3 regions of the Cognaticolwellia beringensis genome follow, and region 1 is predicted to be linked to each of the others. Evidence: predicted binding sites of a transcription regulator. Region 1 holds the regulator's gene; each other region holds the start of a gene.
What was found. The regulator FNR, encoded in region 1, switches genes on or off when oxygen is low (the NO sensors DNR and NnrR bind a similar motif). The targets are predictions, from matches to a motif close to TTGATCTAGATCAA.
Positions count from the first base shown of each region.

Region 1 (7,176 bases):
AATCAATAAAAAACAAGCAAAAAGCTTTATAAAACGCTTAGGGATTTCCGGCATCTTAATGATGCAAGTCATGATGATCGCCTTTGGTTTATATTTTGGCGCTTTCTCAGATATGGCCGAACATAATGTTATTTATTTACGCTGGGCGAGCTTCTTCTTAACTTTACCTATTGTTACCTATGGCGCTTATCCTTTTTACAAAAGCGCATTTTTTTCTTTAAAAGCTCGCCAACTTTCGATGGATGTACCGGTATCGATTGCGATTATTTTGGCCTTTTTAGCAAGCTGCTGGGCAACATTTACGCAACAAGGTGAAGTGTATTTCGAATCGGTATCCATGTTTACCTTTCTCATACTTATTGGTAAGTTTCTTGAATTTAGAGCCCGTAGTCGTGCAGCGGATGTTTCAGCAAATTTATTAAAACTCATGCCGATGACTGCGACTAAAATTGAACAAGGTGTTGAGCGTTTTATTTCAGCAAATCATTTAAAAGCCGACGATATTATTTTGATAAAGCCAGGCGAAACCATTCCTGCTGACAGTGAAATAATCACTGGAACAAGTCAAATAAATGAAGCAATGTTGTCGGGTGAGCAACTGCCACTAAAGAAAACAACGTTAGACAACATATTTGCCGGCACCATAAATGGTGATAGCAATTTAACCGCAAAAGTTAAACACAATAACCAAGAGTCCTTTTTAAGCCAATTAATTCGCCTAAGTGAAAATGCGCAAAGCCATAAACCTAAGTTGGCGAAGTTGTCTGATAAAATTGCCCAATACTTTGTTGCACTTATTCTAATTGTAACCATTATGACTGCAATATATTGGATGCAACATGCCCCTGCTGAAGCCTTTTGGATCACCTTATCTGTTTTGGTGGTTACTTGCCCGTGTGCTTTGTCGTTAGCTACACCTACGGCACTTACCTGTGCAACTACGCGCCTTAATCGTGAAGGCATTATGATTAAGTCCGCACACGTATTGGAAACTATGCCTGAAATCGATGCGATGGCATTTGATAAAACCGGCACCTTAACCACCGGTGAGTTTTCCCTTGTTAAGGTAAAAACTTATGGTGATTTTTCAGCTGAGAATACGTTAGAAGGTCAACAACAAGTACTCGCTATTGCAGCAGCATTAGAAGCACATTCTGCTCACCCGTTGGCAAAAGCGTTTAGCCCGTATCGTGATTTTAACCAAACCACCACTCAGGTTGTGGTTGCCCCCGGCGCTGGTATTTCTGGTGAAGTTAACAACCAACACTATCGCATTGGCAAAAGTTCGTGGTTACTGGACGATAATCAAAATACCGCTTACAGTGCGCAATGTGTATTAATGCAAGGTGAGACATTAGTGGCTGAGTTCTATTTGCATGATGGTTTACGAAATGACGCTAAACCCTTAATAGAGTTTCTTCATCAACAAGACATTGAAACCACCATGTTATCTGGCGATAACCTGCAAGGCTGCAATAAATTACAATCAATACTGCAACTTAAAAGTGTACAAGCGAACTTATCAGCTCAAGACAAAGTAAATGCCATAAAACAGCAACAAGCCACACACACTGTCGCTATGATAGGTGACGGTGTAAACGATAGTCCTGTGCTCGGCGCAGCGCATTTATCGATTGCGATGGGTAGCGGTACTGATATTGCTAAAAACGGTGCCGATGTGATATTACTGAACAACAAGCTTAAAGGCGTGCAAACATTACGACAGGTTTCGGTACGAACGGCACGCATTATAAAGCAAAACTATCTCTGGGCTTTTGGCTATAATGCTATTGTATTACCGTTAGCAGTGACTGGGCATATAGCACCATACATGGCGGTCATTGGTATGTCGGCCAGTTCAATATTAGTGGTAAGTAATTCATTAAGGCTTTTGAAAAAATGAGCATAATTTACGTGTTAATTCCCATTGCAGTCTTACTTACTTCTATCGGTATTTATCTCTTTTTTTGGGCAGTAAAAACCGAGCAATTTGATGACTTAGAAAAGCAAGGCATGAGCATTTTATTTGATGATGAAAACGACAAAATCAGTCAGGATAAAAGTCACAGTGCTTCGCTTAAAGTTACACAATTGAAAGACCATGAGTTGAAAGACAATCAACAAAATGAGCGCAATAAGCCTAAAGGTCAAGTCAATAATCCGGTCGATAAATAACGCCATGAATCTTGATTTTTTTTCCGCCTTTGTTATCGGTTTACTAGGCTCTGGCCATTGTGTGGTAATGTGTGGTGGTATCAGTACCATGTTAACCACCGCGATATCTGATACCGCTCGCCATAAAAAATATGCCATTATATTTGCCTATAACTTTGGCCGCATAGCCTCTTATAGCTTAATTGGCGCCCTAGTCGCATTCACCAGTTCAATGGCCGCAAAAAATATTGGTTTTCCCGTTGCGATATTAAAAACTATCGCGGGGGTTTTTCTTATCTTGTTAGGTTTATACCTTGGACAATGGTTAATGTGGTTAAGCCGAGTCGAGCATTTAGGTAAAAACATATGGCGACATATTTCTCCACACACCAAAAAGTTTATTCCGATTAAAAACATAAAAAGTGCTTTCGCGTTAGGCGCACTATGGGGTTGGTTACCTTGTGGCTTAGTTTACTCTACGTTAACTTGGTCATTAGCAAGTGCAGATGTACTTAATGGCGCCTTGATCATGTTTTTCTTTGGTCTTGGCACTTTGCCCGCTTTACTGTCAGTTTCCTTAGGGACTATCAGTGTTAAGTCGTTATTAAGTCATACACTGTTTAGAAAGCTAGCGGCTATGTTGGTCGTAATATACGGTATTTATACTATACTGATTGCATATCTTTAACGTATCTAATATGGTGATCTTCATGGAAGTTTTTATAGGTTATTATGAATAATAAATCGTGTGTAGATCAGCAACATATTCACTGCCAAAACTGTAGTATCAGTGAATTGTGTTTACCATTTTCTCTTAATGATCATGAGCTAGAAACCTTAGATAACATTATTGACCGCAAGCTCCCGATCCAAAAAGGTGAGCAAATATTTAACGACGGTCAACCCATGAAAGCGCTTTACGCTATTAGATCTGGCACCTTTAAAACCTATACCATTAATAAACAAGGCGAAGAGCAAATTACCGGTTTTCATTTAGCGGGTGATTTACTTGGCTTTGATGCTATTGCTAATGCTGAACATCCTAGCTTTGCTAAAGCGTTAGAGACCTCGATGGTTTGTGAGATCCCTTATAATACACTCGATAATTTATCTAATAGCATGCCAAAGTTAAAAAAGCAGATTTTGCGTATGATGAGCACTGAAATTCGTGAAGATCATGAAATGCTAACATTACTCAACCGTAAAAATGCAGAGCAACGCTTAGCAACCTTTATCAGTACCTTAAGTATTCGATATCATGCCCGTGGTTTATCCGCGTCTGAATTTCGATTATCGATGACACGTAGTGATATTGGTAATTATATTGGTTTGACGGTTGAAACAATAAGTCGCTTGCTTAATCGCTTTCATAAAAATGGTTTAATTACCGTTGATGGTAAACTCATTACCATTCTAGATATCAACAAATTAAACCTGTGCGCCGCACTTTAAACCTATGTTTTTCCGTTATTTTTCAGCGATTTCTCTAAGCTTTCTTATTCTGCTATTTCACGCTATGCTTAGCGTGAAATGATTAAAAAAAAACAATAATAATTTGATTTAAAACAACTATTATTGTTTCAAAGTAAGCTATTGTTATAGTATCAAACAGATTATTTTATTTCTCAGTTTGGTAACCAGCAGGCAATTGACAAAGGAATTAGCTATGGAAAAGTATCAAAAAATACTCGCTATTGTTGACCCAACAACAGAAGATCAAAAAGCGGTAAATCGTGCAATAGAATTAGCACGTAAAACAGGTGCTAGCATTACAGCATTTTTAACCATATATGATTTTTCTTATGAAATGACCACTATGCTGTCAGGTGAAGAGCGTGAAGCTATGTGCAAATCTGTTATCAATGATCGCACTCAATGGTTGGAATCTTTACTTGCTGAACTTGACTTAACGGGCATTACAATTGATTGTCAGGTTATATGGCATAATCGCCCTTTCGAGCAAATTATTGCCAAAGTTATCGATAACGGATACGACATTGTTATAAAGGGCACACATCAACACGACAAATTTAAATCAGTAATATTTACCCCTACTGATTGGCATATTTTGAGAAAATGTCCTTGCCCTGTTTTACTCGTGAAAGAACATTTATGGCCTGAAAATGGCAACATTATTGCCGCGTTAAACATTGGCAGCGAAGAGGAAGAGCATAAAGCGCTTAACGATAAAATTACCGCAGAAGCAAAACAGCTCGCTAAGGTCATGAAAGCAAACCTCCACCTCGTCAATTCTTTCCCTGGAACACCGGTAAATATTGCGATAGAAATTCCAGAATTTAATGCCAGCGATTATAACCTCGCCATGTTAAAGCATCATAAGAAAACGATGCTTGAGCATGCAACCGCCTTTAACATTACTGAGGAGTTCACTCATATTAAAGAGGGCTTACCTGAAGATATTATTCAAAGCATAGCGGCCGAATTAGATGCCGAATTAGTTATTCTTGGCACTATTGGTCGCACGGGGTTATCAGCAGCATTAATTGGCAATACCGCAGAGCATGTTATCGATAGGCTCAATTGTGATGTATTAGCGTTAAAGCCAGATGGTTACGTTTCCCCCCTTGATGTTAAATAAGATATGTAGGCTGCCTTAATAATAGGCTGCGCGTCACCGAATGAGAAAATCATCCATTTTGGTGACGCTTAATTTCGTTCGCTACAGTTTCACATCAAGCTCAATATCTCTTATTCTCAGTATTAATTAGTTATCAATTATTCATCTACCAGTTTGCATCAGGTTTCCATTCACTAATCCATGCAGGAATATCACTGGCAGGCATAGGTCTTGCGATGCCATAACCTTGCGCCAATTCACAACCCAGTTGCAATAAAGTGGTACCATGTTCAATCGTTTCAACCCCTTCAGCAATCACGTTACGTTTGAACGATCTAGCTAGCGCTATTACACCTTCAACGATAGCGAGATCATCCGCGTCATGTAACATGTCTCTGACAAAGCTCTGATCTATCTTAATTAAGTTTGCGGGTAAACGCCTAAGATAAGTGAGTGAGGAATAGCCAGTGCCAAAATCATCAAGAGCAAATTTTACACCCAGCGCGATGCAGTTATCCATAATTTTTGAGACGTTATGTACATCATCTAAAGCACTTGTTTCTAAAACCTCTAGCTCTAAATAGCGGGGTTCAACATCAGGATGTGCAGCTAGCAGTGCCATTAATCGGTTGGTAAAGTTAGGCTGTTGTAGTTGTACTGCGGAAATATTTACGCTGGTACAATCAGGAAAAATAAGCCCCATTGCCTGCCATTTGCCAATTTGTTTTAATGCAGTATCAATAACCCATTCACCCATCTCAATATTCATGGGACTATTTTCAATCGCGGGCAAGAACTCTATCGGATTTAATAGTCCTCGTTCTGGATGCTGCCAACGAATTAACGCCTCAACCCCTGTTACCGTCCCTGTCTTCATATTCACCTTAGGCTGATAATAAAGCACAAATTGTTGATTATCTAGCGCACCTCGAATTGCCTCTAGGCTTTCCAGTTGCACTTTTACAGCATCATCTTGCGCCGTATCAAACAAGTGATAACGATTCTTACCAGATTCTTTTGCTACATACATGGCTTGGTCAGCATGACGTATGAGTTGATCGGTATCTACATTGTCTTGCGGGTATATGGTGAAACCAATGCTCGCCGAGACATTTAAAACCTTATCACCGATAGTAACAGGCTCAGATGCAGCCGATAACAACCGCTCTAATATCGGCTGACATTCATTATCTGTGGTTAAATCTGTTAATACCGCCACAAATTCATCTCCGCCAATACGCGCTAAGCTGTCACCTTCACGTAATGCGCCTTTCATACTATGTGATAGTGCAATCAGTAATTTATCTCCCATATTGTGCCCATAGGCATCATTCACTGCTTTAAAGCCATCTAAATCAAGAAATACTACAGCGAGTGATTTCTTATGACGACTGCATTGCAACATAGCTTGAGATAATCTGTCAGCCAGTAATACACGATTGGGTAAGTTTGTCAGCACATCGAAATGGGCAATACGTTCTAGTTTTTCTACTGATTGTTTACGCTCGGTAATATCTTGGTGTGTCCCACAAAGCCGAAGAGGCTCATTGGTATCTTTGTCGTACTCTACAACGGAGCCTGAACCTTGAATCCATATCCACCGGCCATCAGCATGCTTCATTCTAAATTCTGCTACATAATTGGTTCCAGACTGAATATGAGTTTGTACCGTATTTTGTGTTATCTCTTTATCGTCTGGGTGAATAAGCTTTTCCCAGTCACTAATGCTATGGGTAATATCATCTTGTGAGAGTCCTAACATTGACAACCATTCATCATTAACCTTATGAACACCAGTTTTATAATACCAATCCCAATACCCCAACTTTGCGCCATTAATTATATTGAGAAGTTGAATTTGAGATAGGCGAACATCTTCTTGGCTCAGTTTTAGTGCGTTTATATTCCTGATGTGCTTAATATTGTTGCTTATTAACACTCCCCCGATGGTAGTCCCTAATATAAAGATGAGGATAAGTAATAGTCGTTGGGTAAATTTAAACGCTTCTAAGTCATCAGATATTATCTTTTGTAAGACGGTTTCAACATCATCAGCAGAAAGACTAAATTCTAAAAAGGACTGATCAAATTCTTGGTCTAGATTTGATCCAATACCAGACGATATCTGAGATGCCCATCGTTTTTCTGCAATTTGACGAAAATGATGTATACCGTCAATGGTTGCGTCAATTTTGAGCCGTAAACTGGGGTCGTTTAAGGCAAGAATAGTGCCTTCTTCGTTAGTGCCACCATCAAGCATTGCCCGAGCATACCACTCTGCTTGGTCAAGGTGAGCCCATATGTCATCTATATTAAGCGTTCGATCGCCACTAATAGCTTCTTCAAACCACAAATGTGCAATGGTCGCTTCAAGCTTAACTTCTTTAACTGCATCGACTAAAGGTGTAAAACGCTCTACTATATTTCGTCCGGTGTAGAACGAA
Region 1 is NZ_CP020465.1:1,183,132-1,190,307, reverse strand. It holds gene B5D82_RS05020 (heavy metal translocating P-type ATPase) at 1-1,903, shown strand, start outside; gene ccoS (cbb3-type cytochrome oxidase assembly protein CcoS) at 1,900-2,175, shown strand; gene B5D82_RS05010 (sulfite exporter TauE/SafE family protein) at 2,180-2,842, shown strand; gene fnr (fumarate/nitrate reduction transcriptional regulator Fnr) at 2,887-3,606, shown strand; gene uspE (universal stress protein UspE) at 3,821-4,753, shown strand; gene B5D82_RS04995 (sensor domain-containing protein) at 4,899-7,176, opposite strand, start outside.

Region 2 (7,176 bases), 2.2 Mb from region 1:
GCACACCCGATAATTTTGATACAGACTCAACCGTATAAGTGCTGACAAACTTAGCATAAGCTTCAAATGTCATCGGTTTTGACTCACCACTACCGGCATTTTTAGCCGCTTTTTCTAATGGATGCGTTGGACGTAAGCCATAACCAATATCGGTAACGCCTTCACGCACATTAACATGCTTTTTCATGAAGTCTTTATTAACGGCATTATTTTGAATAATGTAATTAGCGATAAAGTTTAAAATAGCTAAATCGGTTTGTGGTGTGAAAATCATGCCATTATCGGCAAGTTCAAAACTACGGTGCTTATAAGTTGATAGCACATTAACTTTAACGTGCGGTGCACTTAAACGGCGGTCGGTGAGTCGCGACCACAAAATAGGATGCATTTCTGCCATATTTGAGCCCCAAAGTACAAAGGCATCAGCATTTTCCAAATCATCGTAACAGCCCATAGGTTCATCGATACCAAAGGTACGCATAAAGCCACCAACAGCTGAGGCCATACAATGACGGGCATTCGGGTCAATATTATTAGTCAAGAAGCCTGCTTTCATCAACTTAGAAGCAGCATATCCCTCCCAAACTGTCCATTGACCAGAGCCAAACATGCCGACTGATGTTGGTCCTTTCTTCTTGATTGCGGCTTTAAATTTATCAGCCATGACATCAAAGGCTTTGCCCCAACTTACCGGCGAAAAGTCGCCTTCTTTATCGTATTCACCATCAGTCATTCTTAATAAAGGTTGGGTTAATCGGTCTTTACCGTACATAATTTTCGAGAGAAAATAGCCTTTTATACAGTTCAAGCCTTTATTAACTTCTGCTTCGGGATCGCCCTGCGTTGCTACCACTTTGCCATGTTGAGTACCGACTAATACACTACAACCCGTGCCACAAAACCGACAAGGGGCTTTGTCCCATTTAATCGTGCTTTGAGACGATTGAGTGATCAAGTTAGTCGCTGACGCAGGGACCGCAACGCCAGCGGCAACAGCAGTTGCAGCAATTGCATTAGCTTTAATAAAATCACGTCGAGTTAAGGTCATAATGCTTTCCCCTGATGCTGTGGTAAACCGGCATCGTTATGATGAAATATTAGTGATGAAGAGATAACACCTGAGACATTGCTCATGTCTGTAATGGTATCTATGATGCGTTTGGCAGGATTGGTTTCTCCTTCAAGCCCCTCTACGGTGAAAACCAAACTGCCATTTTCGCCAGTTGCATGTATTTCAGCACCAGGAAATGCTTGCAAATCATCAGCAACTTTAGCCGCTTTGTCTGGGTAAGCCATAAACATAACGCCGGCAATATTTACTGGGCTTTCTTCTAAAAGATTAATCACATTTTTGCCCTCTTATAATTTTTCATTTGCTTTTGCTGAATGCTCAAGCACGGCTGCAGGCTTAGCGCCAAATACTTTTAAAATAAATACCGCGACTAAGGCTGTGGCGATAAAGCCAAAAATAAATATCAATGGCATTGAGGTATAGCCCAAAACATTCCATATTAACTGTTCTAAATCACTCATTATTTACTCCTAACAGACCTGTTGACAGGTTTATTGCCGACTCAGGGCAAATAGCAACACACGCGCCGCACCCCGTGCAATCAACCAATGTAATTTCAGGTTGAGGCACACTTCCATGAAGGTAGGTAAAGTTAATGGCTTCAGACTCACAACTGTCCTGACAAACTTGGCAGTGCACCTGATTTTTAGCTAAACAACTTGCTTCAATTTCAATAGTTAACTGCCAAGGGACAGCGCCCAAAGGTGTGAATAATGGCTCTTTGCAAGCCTTTACACATTGTTGACAAAATGTACATTCTCCAGCAAAAAAATTAATTTCAGGAAAACCACCATCACCTTTAACAATGATATTTTCCTCACAAGCATCCATGCAATCGCCACATTGCGTACAGCCTTGGGTAAATAACTTTTCGTCCACGGTCCAAGGTAATCTAATCGCTGACGGTGTAGAAACATGCTTAGCTCGCATAAAGTTACGACGGCTTAAATCAACCATAAATCCCCTCTACCTGAAAAGATAAAACAACTATATTTTTCCAAGTTAATTAAGTGACATAGATCACATGCAAACATTATTAACTGACGATACTGCATTTAATCAGTGCGTTACTTGATGTAAATCAAGTTTCTCTTGTACTTAATAGATAAAACCTGAATAAGGTAAGAATGATTAGCCCTAAAATGAAATTAGTTGTTAACCATGCGAAGTTATTTTCATTTTAGCTATGTACATTTAAATAATTTTTGAAGTGTTTTTTACATAATAACGACTTATTCACTCTTACTTTAAAGTGCGTAATGAGCTGAAATATCCACTGTTATTGTTTAAGTTAAGCACTTCCTGGCAGGAACCTTTAACTATCGTGGTAAAAAATTGAAATTAAAATTAAAATACAAGATATTGTTACTGCCCTTCGCACTTGTTTTCGATATAATGTTGCGCTTTAAAATTTTAGTTAAATTCTATTCATCCACTTTTAAAACAGGTAATTTGCATGTCTGTACAACAGCAGGAAGTCGACCTTCGACGCACCTTCGCTATTATTTCTCATCCTGATGCGGGTAAAACGACGATCACTGAAAAGGTTTTACTTTTTGGTCAAGCTTTACAAAAAGCCGGTACTGTAAAAGGTAAAAAGTCGGGGCAACATGCGAAATCTGACTGGATGGAAATGGAAAAAGAACGTGGTATTTCAATTACTACTTCTGTGATGCAATTTCCCTATAACAACTGCTTAGTTAATTTACTCGATACGCCGGGTCATGAAGACTTCTCAGAAGATACTTACCGTACCTTAACCGCCGTTGACTCTTGTTTAATGGTAATCGATGTAGCTAAAGGTGTAGAAGCCCGTACCATTAAATTAATGGAAGTTACTCGTCTGCGTGACACCCCGATAATTACTTTCATGAATAAAATGGATCGCGATGTACGTGACCCAATGGAAGTCATGGATGAAGTTGAAGACGTACTAAAAATTAAATGTGCCCCTATTACCTGGCCAATTGGCATGGGTAAAGAGTTCAAAGGCGTGTATAACATCTTAACCGATGAGATATTTTTATATCAAACAGGTCAAGGCCACACCATTCAAGAAAAGCGCGTTATTAAAGGTATTGATAACCCAGAATTAGATAAAGTTATTGGTGGCTACGCTGAAGATTTACGCGAAGAATTAGAGCTGGTTGCTGGCGCGTCACATGAGTTTAACCTTGAAGAGTTTTTAAAAGGTGAGCTTACACCAGTATTTTTTGGTACCGCATTGGGTAACTTTGGTGTTGACCATATGCTTGACGGCTTAACTCGCTGGGCACCAAAACCTTTACCTCGTGAAACTGATACTCGCATTGTTAATGCTGAAGAAGAAAAATTCTCAGGTTTTGTTTTTAAAATTCAAGCCAATATGGATCCTAAACATCGTGACCGTATTGCTTTCATTCGTATTTGTTCAGGCAAGTATGAAAAAGGCATGAAAATGAAACAAGTGCGCATCGGCAAAGACGTAAGAATTGCTGACGCTGTAACCTTTATGGCCGGTGACCGCTCTAATGTTGAGCAAGCTTATGCTGGCGATATTATTGGATTACATAACCATGGCAGTATTCAAATTGGCGACACTTTTACCGCTGGTGAGGATATGAAGTTTAGCGGCATACCAAACTTTGCCCCTGAAATGTTCCGAAGAATTCGATTACGCGATCCACTTAAAGCGAAGCAATTGCAAAAAGGTTTAATCCAGTTATCAGAGGAAGGTGCAGTGCAGGTATTTAGACCTTTCAACTCTAACGATATGATCGTTGGCGCGGTCGGTGTATTGCAGTTTGAAGTGGTTGTGCAACGTTTAAAAACTGAATACAAAGTTGACGCTATTTACGAACCTATCAGCGTAGCAACAGCGCGTTGGTGTACTTGCGACAATGAACGCACGTTTGAGCAATTTGAAAAGAAAGCTTATGACAACCTAGCATTGGATGGCGGTAATAACTTAACTTACATCGCCCCGACTATGGTGAACTTAAGCCTAGCGCAAGAACGTCATCCAGATATTAAGTTTCACAAAACACGCGAGCATTAATCTCCAGTAGGTTAATTTAGCGCAGTTGATGACAAGCAGTTGATGACAAGTAAAAGTTAATCACGTAATTTACCCATAAGCCTAGTCAATAACATTAGGCTTATTCACTCAAGTAAATGCCACACACTTGAGCCTTAATAGAATAAGAGTTAAATAAAATGAATATTAGTAACATCCTAAGTGAAAGAGTTAGTGCAGCAATGACAGCAGCAGGTTTACCTGAAGGCACAAATCCTGCGATAAGTTTATCTAACCGAGCAAATTTTGGTGATTACCAAGCCAACGGTGTTATGGGTGCAGCTAAAAAATTAAAAACCAACCCTCGTGAATTAGCAACCAAAGTGGTTGAAGCACTCGACTTAACGGGTATTGCTGAAAAAGTTGAATTAGCAGGCCCTGGCTTTATTAATATTCATTTAGACCAAAACTGGTTAGCAGCACAATTAAACCAAATATCGAACGATAAAAACTTAGGTGTAAACCAGTCAGAAAAACCACAGAACGTTGTGGTTGATTATTCTGCGCCAAACCTCGCTAAAGAAATGCACGTAGGACACTTACGCTCAACCATTATTGGCGATGCGGTTGTTCGTGCGCTTGAGTTTCGTGGTGAACATGTTATTCGTCAAAATCACATGGGTGATTGGGGCACGCAGTTTGGTATGTTACTCGCTCACTTAAGCGATAAACTAGCCTCGAATGAAGTGGCTGAAACGGCCCTATCAGATCTAGAAAATTTCTATCGTGAAGCAAAAATTCGTTTTGATAACGAAGACGGCTTTGCTGATCGTGCCCGCGATTATGTCGTAAGATTGCAAAGTGGCGACGCACATTGCGCAACACTATGGCAGCAGTTTATTGATATTTCAATTAGCCACAGTGAAGACATTTATAAAAAACTTAATGTCACATTAGCGCGTAAAGACATTATGGGCGAAAGTGCTTATAACGATGATTTATCAAATGTTATTGATGAATTAATGGCACAAAAAATAGCCGTTGAAGACCAAGGCGCTAAAGTTGTTTTTATTAACGAAATGGCCAATAAAGACGGCGACCCTTCTGTATTTATTGTACAAAAATCCGGTGGCGGTTACTTATATGCAACAACAGATTTATCTGCGTGTCGCTACCGTGTTGGTGAATTAAAAGCCGACCGAATTATTATTTTTACTGACGCTCGCCAAGCGTTGCATTTTAAACAAGTTGAAATCGTTGCCCGTAAAGCCGGTTTCTTACCGGAGCATGTAGGTTATGACCATTGCCCATTTGGCATGATGATGGGAGACGATGGTAAGCCTTTTAAAACCCGTACCGGTGGCACGATTAAACTCGCCGAATTACTCGATGAAGCAGTGGTTAGAGCAAAAGTTGTTATCGCCGAAAAAAATCCTGATTATACCGAAGCGCATTTAACTGAAATTGCTGAAAAAGTAGGGATTGGCGCGGTTAAGTTTGCTGACTTATCAAAAAACCGTACTAGCGATTATATTTTCAACTGGAAAACCATGCTCAGTTTTGAAGGCGCTACAGCACCCTACTTACAATATGCTTATTCGCGTATTAAAAGTATTTTCACTAAGGCTGATTTCTCAGCTAACGATGGCTTACCGGCCATTGTTATTATCGAGCCACAAGAAAAAGCGCTAGCGCTAAAACTATTACAGTTAGAAAACGTGATAGATTCTGTCATTAGCGAATGTACACCAAACCTGTTGTGTAATTACTTGTATGAACTTGCGAGTCTTTACATGAGCTTTTACGAAGCTTGCCCAATATTAAAAGATGATATTGCTGATGACGTTAAACAATCAAGGCTAGCCCTTAGCTACATTATTGCAAATACCTTAAAGCAAGGATTAGATATTTTAGGTATCGACGTTATGGAACGCATGTAAAATATCTACGGGACAATATGCTGTAAATGAAAATATTACTCATTGATAACACTGAGAACCAGCTGCTCGAGCTTAAACAAGACCTTACTAAGTCTCGAGCTAAGTTTGCGCATGTAAATGGCTTAAACGCTGCAATATCAGCACTTTCAAAGCACAAGTTTACAGTTGTAATAAGTGCTGCCATCGTTGATAAAAAAGATGGCAACACTATTTTTGCAATGATCGCCAAAAAATTTCCAGCCATTGTTCGTATTTTAATTAGCAATAATGAACAACAAACGCAAAACAATGCACATTATTCTTTTGCTCAACCTATAGAATGTAAAACCATTATTAGCACCATCGCTAATTTGGCGAATCATAATAAAGCCATCACTAAAGATATTATTGTAAAAACCGTTGCTAATATAAAAACGCTACCTAGCCCGCCTAAAGTTTATATGCAGCTAAATGCTACCTTAAAAGAAAGTAATACAGACTCACAAAAAATTGCTCAAATTATTCAACAAGACCCTGCACTAACAGCCAAAGTGCTTCAGTTCTCTAATCATACTTTTGCGACCGGTTCAAAGCCGATGATGAATATTTCAGATGCCATCACTAAAATGGGCATTGACACCTTATGCTGCATTGTAATGACCGCCGAACTATTCTCTTATGCGCCAAAGATCAAAGGTTTTTCAATCCAGGATGAGCAATTGCATTGTTTAGCCACAGCAAAACTTGCGGCTTCAATGGTCAAGCCAGAATTAAAACAAGACACCATGATCGCGGGCTTATTACACGACATTGGTAAAGTTGTATTATTTGAGATGAATGAAAAAACCACCGAGTTATTCTTTTTGCACCGTGTGAGCGATGACAATAATATCGATTTAGAAAATAAAATGTTTGCTAGTGATCACTGCCATGTTGGTGGTTATTTATTGCATATGTGGGGTTTTTCCTACCACATAATTGAAGCCATTATTTTACATCACCGCCCCGAAAAGCTATTACAAAAATCCTTCGGCACAGCACAAGCTGTTTATCTTGCCAATGTGCTTGTTCATCAACAAACACCCAACGCTGAATTTATTAGTCATTATAAATTAAACGACGTTATTGATATACTCACCCAACGGGCGAATAAATTAATTTAGCCTGCTCCTTAGTCTAAGCATGGCATT
Region 2 is NZ_CP020465.1:3,376,507-3,383,682, reverse strand. It holds gene napA (nitrate reductase catalytic subunit NapA) at 1-1,048, opposite strand, end outside; gene B5D82_RS14260 (chaperone NapD) at 1,045-1,347, opposite strand; gene B5D82_RS14255 (TIGR02808 family protein) at 1,360-1,533, opposite strand; gene napF (ferredoxin-type protein NapF) at 1,526-2,029, opposite strand; gene prfC (peptide chain release factor 3) at 2,529-4,109, shown strand; gene argS (arginine--tRNA ligase) at 4,268-6,007, shown strand; gene B5D82_RS14235 (HDOD domain-containing protein) at 6,034-7,149, shown strand.
Region 2: a site for FNR is predicted at 2,144-2,157, ahead of napF (ferredoxin-type protein NapF). Genes of this name have one in related genera too.

Region 3 (7,176 bases), 1.3 Mb from region 1:
TTCATTTCTTGTTAGCCAAGCTCATCTGGGTGATGTCATGGGCTCTACAGTAGATGAAAATATTCAAGGTGAAGTGCAAAAGAAGTTAGATGTTGTTGCCAACGATTTATTTAAAGACATTCTTTTAGAGTCAGGTCTTGTTAAAGCTATTTCATCGGAAGAAGAAGATACCTCAGTATCAGGCGAAAAAAATGGCAAATTTATTGTTTCATTTGATCCATTAGACGGCAGTTCAAATATCGATATTAACTCATTAATTGGTACTATTTTCTCTATTCATGAAGCGCCAGCTGATATGAATGCGAGTGATCCTGACATGTTTAAACAGTCAGGAAACAAGCAAATATGTGCTGGCTATGTACTTTATGGCCCCGCCACTATGCTAGTAATGACCACTGGCAGTGGTACTCACTTTTATGTCTTAGATCGAACGCACGGTGGTTTCTCGTTAGTAGAACGTAATGTGCAAGTACCACAAGACACGCAAGAATTTGCTATTAATATGTCTAACCAGCGTTTTTGGCAGGCACCTATGCAAGATTACATCAGCGATTTACTCGCAGGAGATACAGGTCCGCGCGGTAAAAATTTCAACATGCGTTGGATTGCCGCTATGGTGGGTGATATTCATCGTGTATTAACTCGTGGCGGCTTATTCACTTATCCTGCCGATAACAAAAACCCTGAAAAGCCTTTCAAACTTCGTTTAATGTATGAAGCAAACCCAATGAGCTTCTTAATTGAGCAAGCCGGTGGTTTAGCCATGACAAGTCAAGGTCGTATTATGGATATTGAACCAACCGATATTCACCAACGTGTTGAAGTTATCATGGGTTCAAAAAATGAAGTAGAAGCTTGTTTAGGCTATTACAAGTAAAAAACTAGTCAATATCACACTTCCATTTAACGCTTCACTAAAACACCTGAATATTTCAGGTGTTTTTTTATTATGGTTTATCGCTTGTTGTTATTTTAGTCACGCCTTTACAACTACATATCCTCATTTAATTATTAAAAAGTGACTAATGTCGCCTATAGTAGTACGATTAATTTTATAATAACGCTCTCACAAGGACGATGGAATTATGAGTCATATAACGACAGTCGAACGTACCTTTACCGCACAAGAACAACTTGTCTCTACCACCGACCTAAACGGTACCATTACCTATGCTAATCCTGAGTTTTGTGAAATTGCAGGCTATAGTTTAGAAGAGTTAATAGGGCAACATCACAATATTGTACGCCACCCTGATATGCCAAAAGCGGCGTTTAAAGATTTATGGGAAAAATTAAAGCGTGGAGACTCATGGCGTGGCATGGTAAAAAATCGCTGTAAAAATGGTGACTATTATTGGGTTGATGCGTATGTCACACCGCTATTTAACAACGGTAAAATAACGGGTTATCAATCCGTTAGAGCTTTTCCCACTGATCAACAAAAAATACAAGCACAACGACTTTACGATAAACTCAATAACGAAAAATCCATTACAGATTTACATGCCAATATTCCCCTCAAACGATTTGCAGCACTTATTTGTGTAATAGCTGTGCTAATTTTTGATTGGATGCTCATAGGCTCAATAACATCAACGTTGATATTATTAGGGTTCCTCGTTGTAATTCTCGGTATTTTCTCTGAAGAACTGATAAAAATACCCAATCATCTTAGTAAAACAAAGTTAATGTTTGATAGCCCATCTAGGCATGTATACCTAGGCAAAGGTATTCTCAACATCATTAATTACCCTGCAGAACTGTACAAAGCTAGAATAAAAACAGTACTCGGACGTAGTAACGATTCAGGCAGAAGGTTAGCAAAACTAGCCGATGAACTAGCTCATACATCAAACGAAATGCTCAGCAGCATTCAAGAAGAAAATGAACATATAAGCCAGTTTTCTTCTGCTATCACAGAAATGAGTACAACGATAAGCGAAGTTAGCGAAAGTACCAGCTTAGCACATGATAAAGTGACTCAAGTGCAAACCGATTGTCAACAAAGTATTGTCACCATCGAGAGTAGTGAAAAGAAAATTACCCAACTTGCCAATGATGTTGAAAATGCCGCTAATAATGCCACTGAATTGGTTTCTGATGTTGATAAAATATCGACGGTAATGAGTGAAATTCAAGGCATTGCGGATCAAACGAATTTGCTGGCTTTAAATGCAGCAATAGAAGCTGCCAGAGCAGGTGAACAAGGTAGAGGATTTGCCGTTGTTGCTGATGAAGTAAGAACATTAGCCAGCAGAACACAAAGTGCCACTGAACAAATCCAATTATCTGTGACTGAATTACAGCGCACCCTAAAGACCTGGAATCAGGTAATGATGACCAATAAAAACCATGCCGATGAATGTTCTGCTGAATCCAATACTATCAAGCAAGCCATGCAAGGCATTATCGAAAACATTCAAAATGTTAATGATATGACAGCCCAAATAGCAACAGCTTCCGAGCAACAAAGTGTGGTTGCTGAGCAGATAACCCAAGGTATTCATAATATTGGCAATATATCTCAACGCAATACCGAATTGGCGGCTGAAGTGACTAGTAAAAGTATTGAGGTCAATAAAAATGCTGAAGCAATAGAAGAGCTTAGTACCAACTTTAGTTAACCGATAAATTACGATTATCACCGTATATTTTTTATTTATTAAAATGGCTACTCAGGTAGCCTTTTATTTACATTATTGAACCCGTTTCGCGGCTTAACCACGCGTAAGTTCAGTTCAGTTCAGCTCAGTTCAGCTCAGTTCAGCTCAGTTCAGTAAGAATTAAACCGCTAACCACCATCAATTAACTATATTTCGCTAACAAATTAACCTCGTACAAAAGTAATAAAACTCGCCATAATTTCCCTTTTATATTAGGTAAAAGCTTGACTTAGATCAAAAAAGGAATACAATTTTCACAAATTACTGAAAATACAGAAAGAACAGTAAGTATGAAAATTACAGCTATGACTCAATCTTTAGTGTTGCACTTTGGCGAAATGGGCTCGCGCTGGGGATTAAACCGCACACTTGGACAAATGTACGCCGTTATTGTCCTGACCGAATCGCCTCTTAATGCCGATCAAATCAGTGAAGCGTTACAAATATCACGTTCAAATGTCAGTATGGGTTTAAAGGAACTTAAGGCCTGGAACTTAATTAAACTACACCATATTCCTGGCGACAGAAAAGAGTACTTTTCAGCACCCAGTGATATTTGGGAAATTGCTCGCACCTTAGTTGTTGAACGAAGGAAACGCGAATTAGACCCAACATTATCTACACTGCGTGATGCCTTAATGGAACAACCTAGCAATGAGTCAGATGAATACGCACAAATGCGCGTTAAACAAATGCATGACCTGATGGAAATGGTGACGCTTTGGACTAATGAAATGCAAGGAATGTCTTCAGAAAAGCTATCCGCTTTACTCAAATTGGGTGAAGGTATTAGTAAATTTTTAGATGTAAAAGACAAGCTATTACTACGATAATAGCTATTAAATTGCCATTATTTAGCACTTACGACATGGCTTAACAACTAAAACGACAGCGCTAAAACAGGTGTCGTTTAACAAGCAATTTACTTAATTAAATGGAGGTCATCACGTGTTAGATGCATCAGCTATTGCTAACGACACAAGTTTCATGCTTTCCCGCATCCAATTTGCTGCCAACATTAGTTTTCATATTTTATTTCCTACCATCAATATCGCCTTGTGTTGGGTATTATTGTTCTTCAAAGTTCGTTTTAATCAAACCCAAGACGAGAGTTGGTTACGCGTTTACCGGTTCTGGGTCAGAATATTTGCGTTAACCTTTGGTATTGGCGTGGTCAGTGGCATTACCATGTCATTCCAGTTTGGTACTAATTGGCCCGGTTATATGGCAACCGTTGGAAATATAGCGGGACCATTACTGGGCTATGAAGTAATGACGGCATTCTTTTTAGAAGCCTCATTTCTTTCAATTATGCTATTTGGTATGGACCGAGTGTCTAATCGCGTACACACCATTGCCACCGTGTTGGTTTCTTTTGGTACCACTTTATCGGCTTTTTGGATTCTATCACTTAACTCATGGATGCATACGCCAGCCGGCTTTGAGATGATTGACGGTGTAGCACACGTTACTAGCTGGCTTGAAGTGATTTTCAACCCCTCTATGCCCTATCGGTTTATGCACATGCTATTGGCCTCAGGATTAACCACAGCATTTCTAATTTCGGGTATTTCTGCTTATCGTCTGCTGAAAGGCGACAATAAAAAGTCAGTTAAACAAGCGCTAAATTTTTCAGTAATCTTAGCCGCGGTGTTGATCCCTATACAAATTTTTGTTGGTGATTTACATGGCTTAAATACCTTTAAAAACCAACCTGCAAAAGTGGCCGCTATGGAGGGTGCTTGGGACACTGAAACCCATGTACCATTATTATTATTCGCTTTACCTAACGAGCAAAAAAGAGAAAATAGCTTTGAAGTAAAAGTGCCCAATATGGCCAGTATCATTTTAACTCATGACTCAGCAGGTGAAGTCAAAGGCTTAAATGACTTTGTTGATAAACACCCACCTGTTGCACCTGTATTTTTCAGTTTTAGGATAATGATAGGTATTGGCGTATTAATGCTGATATTTTCTTGGCTAGCAACATACCAATATGTCATCAAAAAGCGCTACCCACCTTGGTTATTAAAAACAGGTATTGCCATGACATTTTCTGGTTGGTTAGCAACTTTAGCTGGCTGGTATGTAACAGAAATTGGCCGTCAACCATTCTTAGTGACCGGCATATTGCGAACCAAAGACGCGGTTACGACTACGCCGCCTGAGAATATAGCCATGTCTTTAACCTTGTATCTAGTTATTTATGGATTTTTACTGATTGCCTACATTCGTACTTTATTTGTTATGGCAAATCGCGCGGTAGTATTAGAAAAATCAAATGCATCATTAACTGAAACGGGATCGTCTGTCGAACCTAATATTCCCTTAGCTGACGAAGGAGAAAAATAATGATATCCACACCAGTAGATTGGCTACCCATCGTTTTCGTAGGCTTAATGGGCCTATCATTTTTAGTTTACGCGATACTTGATGGCTACGACTTGGGCGTTGGGGTATTACTCCCTTTAGACAACCCTCAACAACGTGACATGATGATTTATTCAATTGGGCCATTTTGGGATGCCAATGAAACCTGGCTCGTTATGGCTATCGGCTTATTATTGATTGCCTTCCCTAATGCTTACTCTCTCATATTTCAAGCATTGTATCTGCCGACCGCTTTGATGTTAGCTGGGCTAATTTTACGAGGTGTTTCGTTCGACTTTCGCACCAAGGCGCTAAGTGCTGATAAAAACAAATGGGAATATGCCTTTAAGTTTGGCTCTTTATTAGCAACATTATCACAAGGCTACATGTTGGGGCGCTATATCACCTCGTTTGAAGATACATGGTTATCACTTGGCTTTTCAGTCTTGTCAGCTATTTGTGTAACGGCAGGTTATTGCTTTATTGGTGCCGCATGGTTAGTAATGAAAACCGAAGGGGAATTACAGCAACGCGCAGCAAAATGGGCAAAATATACCAATATTCTTATGGCTTTGGGTATTGTCGCTGTATGTTTAACTAATCTATTAATTGACCAACAAATTATGAATAAATGGTTAGGTGGAATTCAAGCGATAATGCTGGTTCCAATCACCTTATTACTTGGCTTTACATTTGTAACCGTACATCGCTATTTAGACAAAGTGCCGATGGAAAATGATCTTGGTTGTTGGCTACCCTTTACTGCCGCAGTTATGATATTCATTCTATGTTTTTGTGGTTTAGGCTACAGCTTTTATCCGTACATAGTCCCCTTTAAAACAACCATATTTGAAGCAGCAAGCGCTAGAGAGTCTTTATGGTTTATATTTGTGGGGGCAGCAGTAGTTTTACCGATGATTATTGGTTATACCATATTTTCCTATAAAGTGTTTTGGGGTAAAACGACTAAGCTTAACTACTAAGCTTAGTCGTTAAGCTGTATGAAAAGAGTGCAAATAGTCACTAGGCTAACACTAAGAAATTTTGCTAGAATACGCGCCATATTCTAGACAATACTTATTTAGTAGCGCCGTTATTGAGTTATCGGTGCTTGGAGTTAACAATTTATGCCAGCTTATGCCGTAGGTCACAAAGTACCTGATTCAGATTCAATCTGCTCAGCCATCGCTCTTTCATATTTAAAAACAACGATTGGTGAAGATGTAAGACCCGCACGTTTAGGTGAACTTTCGCCTGAAACTGCATTCATTTTAGAGAAGTTTGGTTTAGAAAAACCTGAGCTAAAATTAACTTTCGCTGACACTGACGGTATTTATGTAGTTGATCACTCAGACCGTATCCAAGGTCCTGACGATATTGATGACAGCACGGTTTTAGGCATTATTGATCACCACAAGTTGGGTGATATTACGACTTCTACCCCGTTAGAGATTTGGGTTCGCCCAGTGGGTTGTACTAACACCATAATTAAAATGATGTACGACTTTCACGATGTTGAAATTCCTAAAAATATCGCTGGCGCCATGATGTGTGCAATTTTATCTGATACGGTGATATTTAAATCTCCAACTTGTACAACTGCTGATATTAAATGTGTTGAGGCCTTAGCTGAAATTGCTGGCATTGAAGATTATAAAGGCTTGGGCATGGAAATGTTCACCGTCAAATCATCTGTCGCCGGCACACCTGTTCGTGAACTTGTGCTTCGAGATTTTAAAGATTTTAACATGAGCGACAACATCGTAGGCATAGGCCAACTAGAAGTAATTGATTTAGCGTTATTCGATGATATGAAAGCTGATTTATATGCAGATCTACAAGCAGTTAAAGAAGAAGGTAATCGTCATACCGTGATGTTGCTACTTACTGACATTATGCAAGAAGGGTCAGAATTACTAGTAGTTAGTGACGACACTAGCATTGTTGAAAAAGCTTATGATATTACTTTGGTTGACGGCAAGGTTTGGCTTCCAGGTGTTATGAGTCGTAAAAAGCAAGTTGTACCACCATTACAAAATACCTTTGCTAAGTAACCTGAACATTGATTAGATAGCGAGTAGTTCTAAAAATAAGTACATATTAAAAAGCCCAGCAATTGCTGGGCTTTTTGCTATTTTAACGC
Region 3 is NZ_CP020465.1:2,513,734-2,520,909, reverse strand. It holds gene B5D82_RS10765 (class 1 fructose-bisphosphatase) at 1-877, shown strand, start outside; gene B5D82_RS10760 (methyl-accepting chemotaxis protein) at 1,086-2,624, shown strand; gene B5D82_RS10755 (GbsR/MarR family transcriptional regulator) at 2,954-3,496, shown strand; gene B5D82_RS10750 (cytochrome ubiquinol oxidase subunit I) at 3,651-5,015, shown strand; gene B5D82_RS10745 (cytochrome d ubiquinol oxidase subunit II) at 5,015-6,016, shown strand; gene B5D82_RS10740 (manganese-dependent inorganic pyrophosphatase) at 6,161-7,087, shown strand.
Region 3: a site for FNR is predicted at 2,888-2,901, ahead of B5D82_RS10755 (GbsR/MarR family transcriptional regulator). Genes of this name have one in related genera too.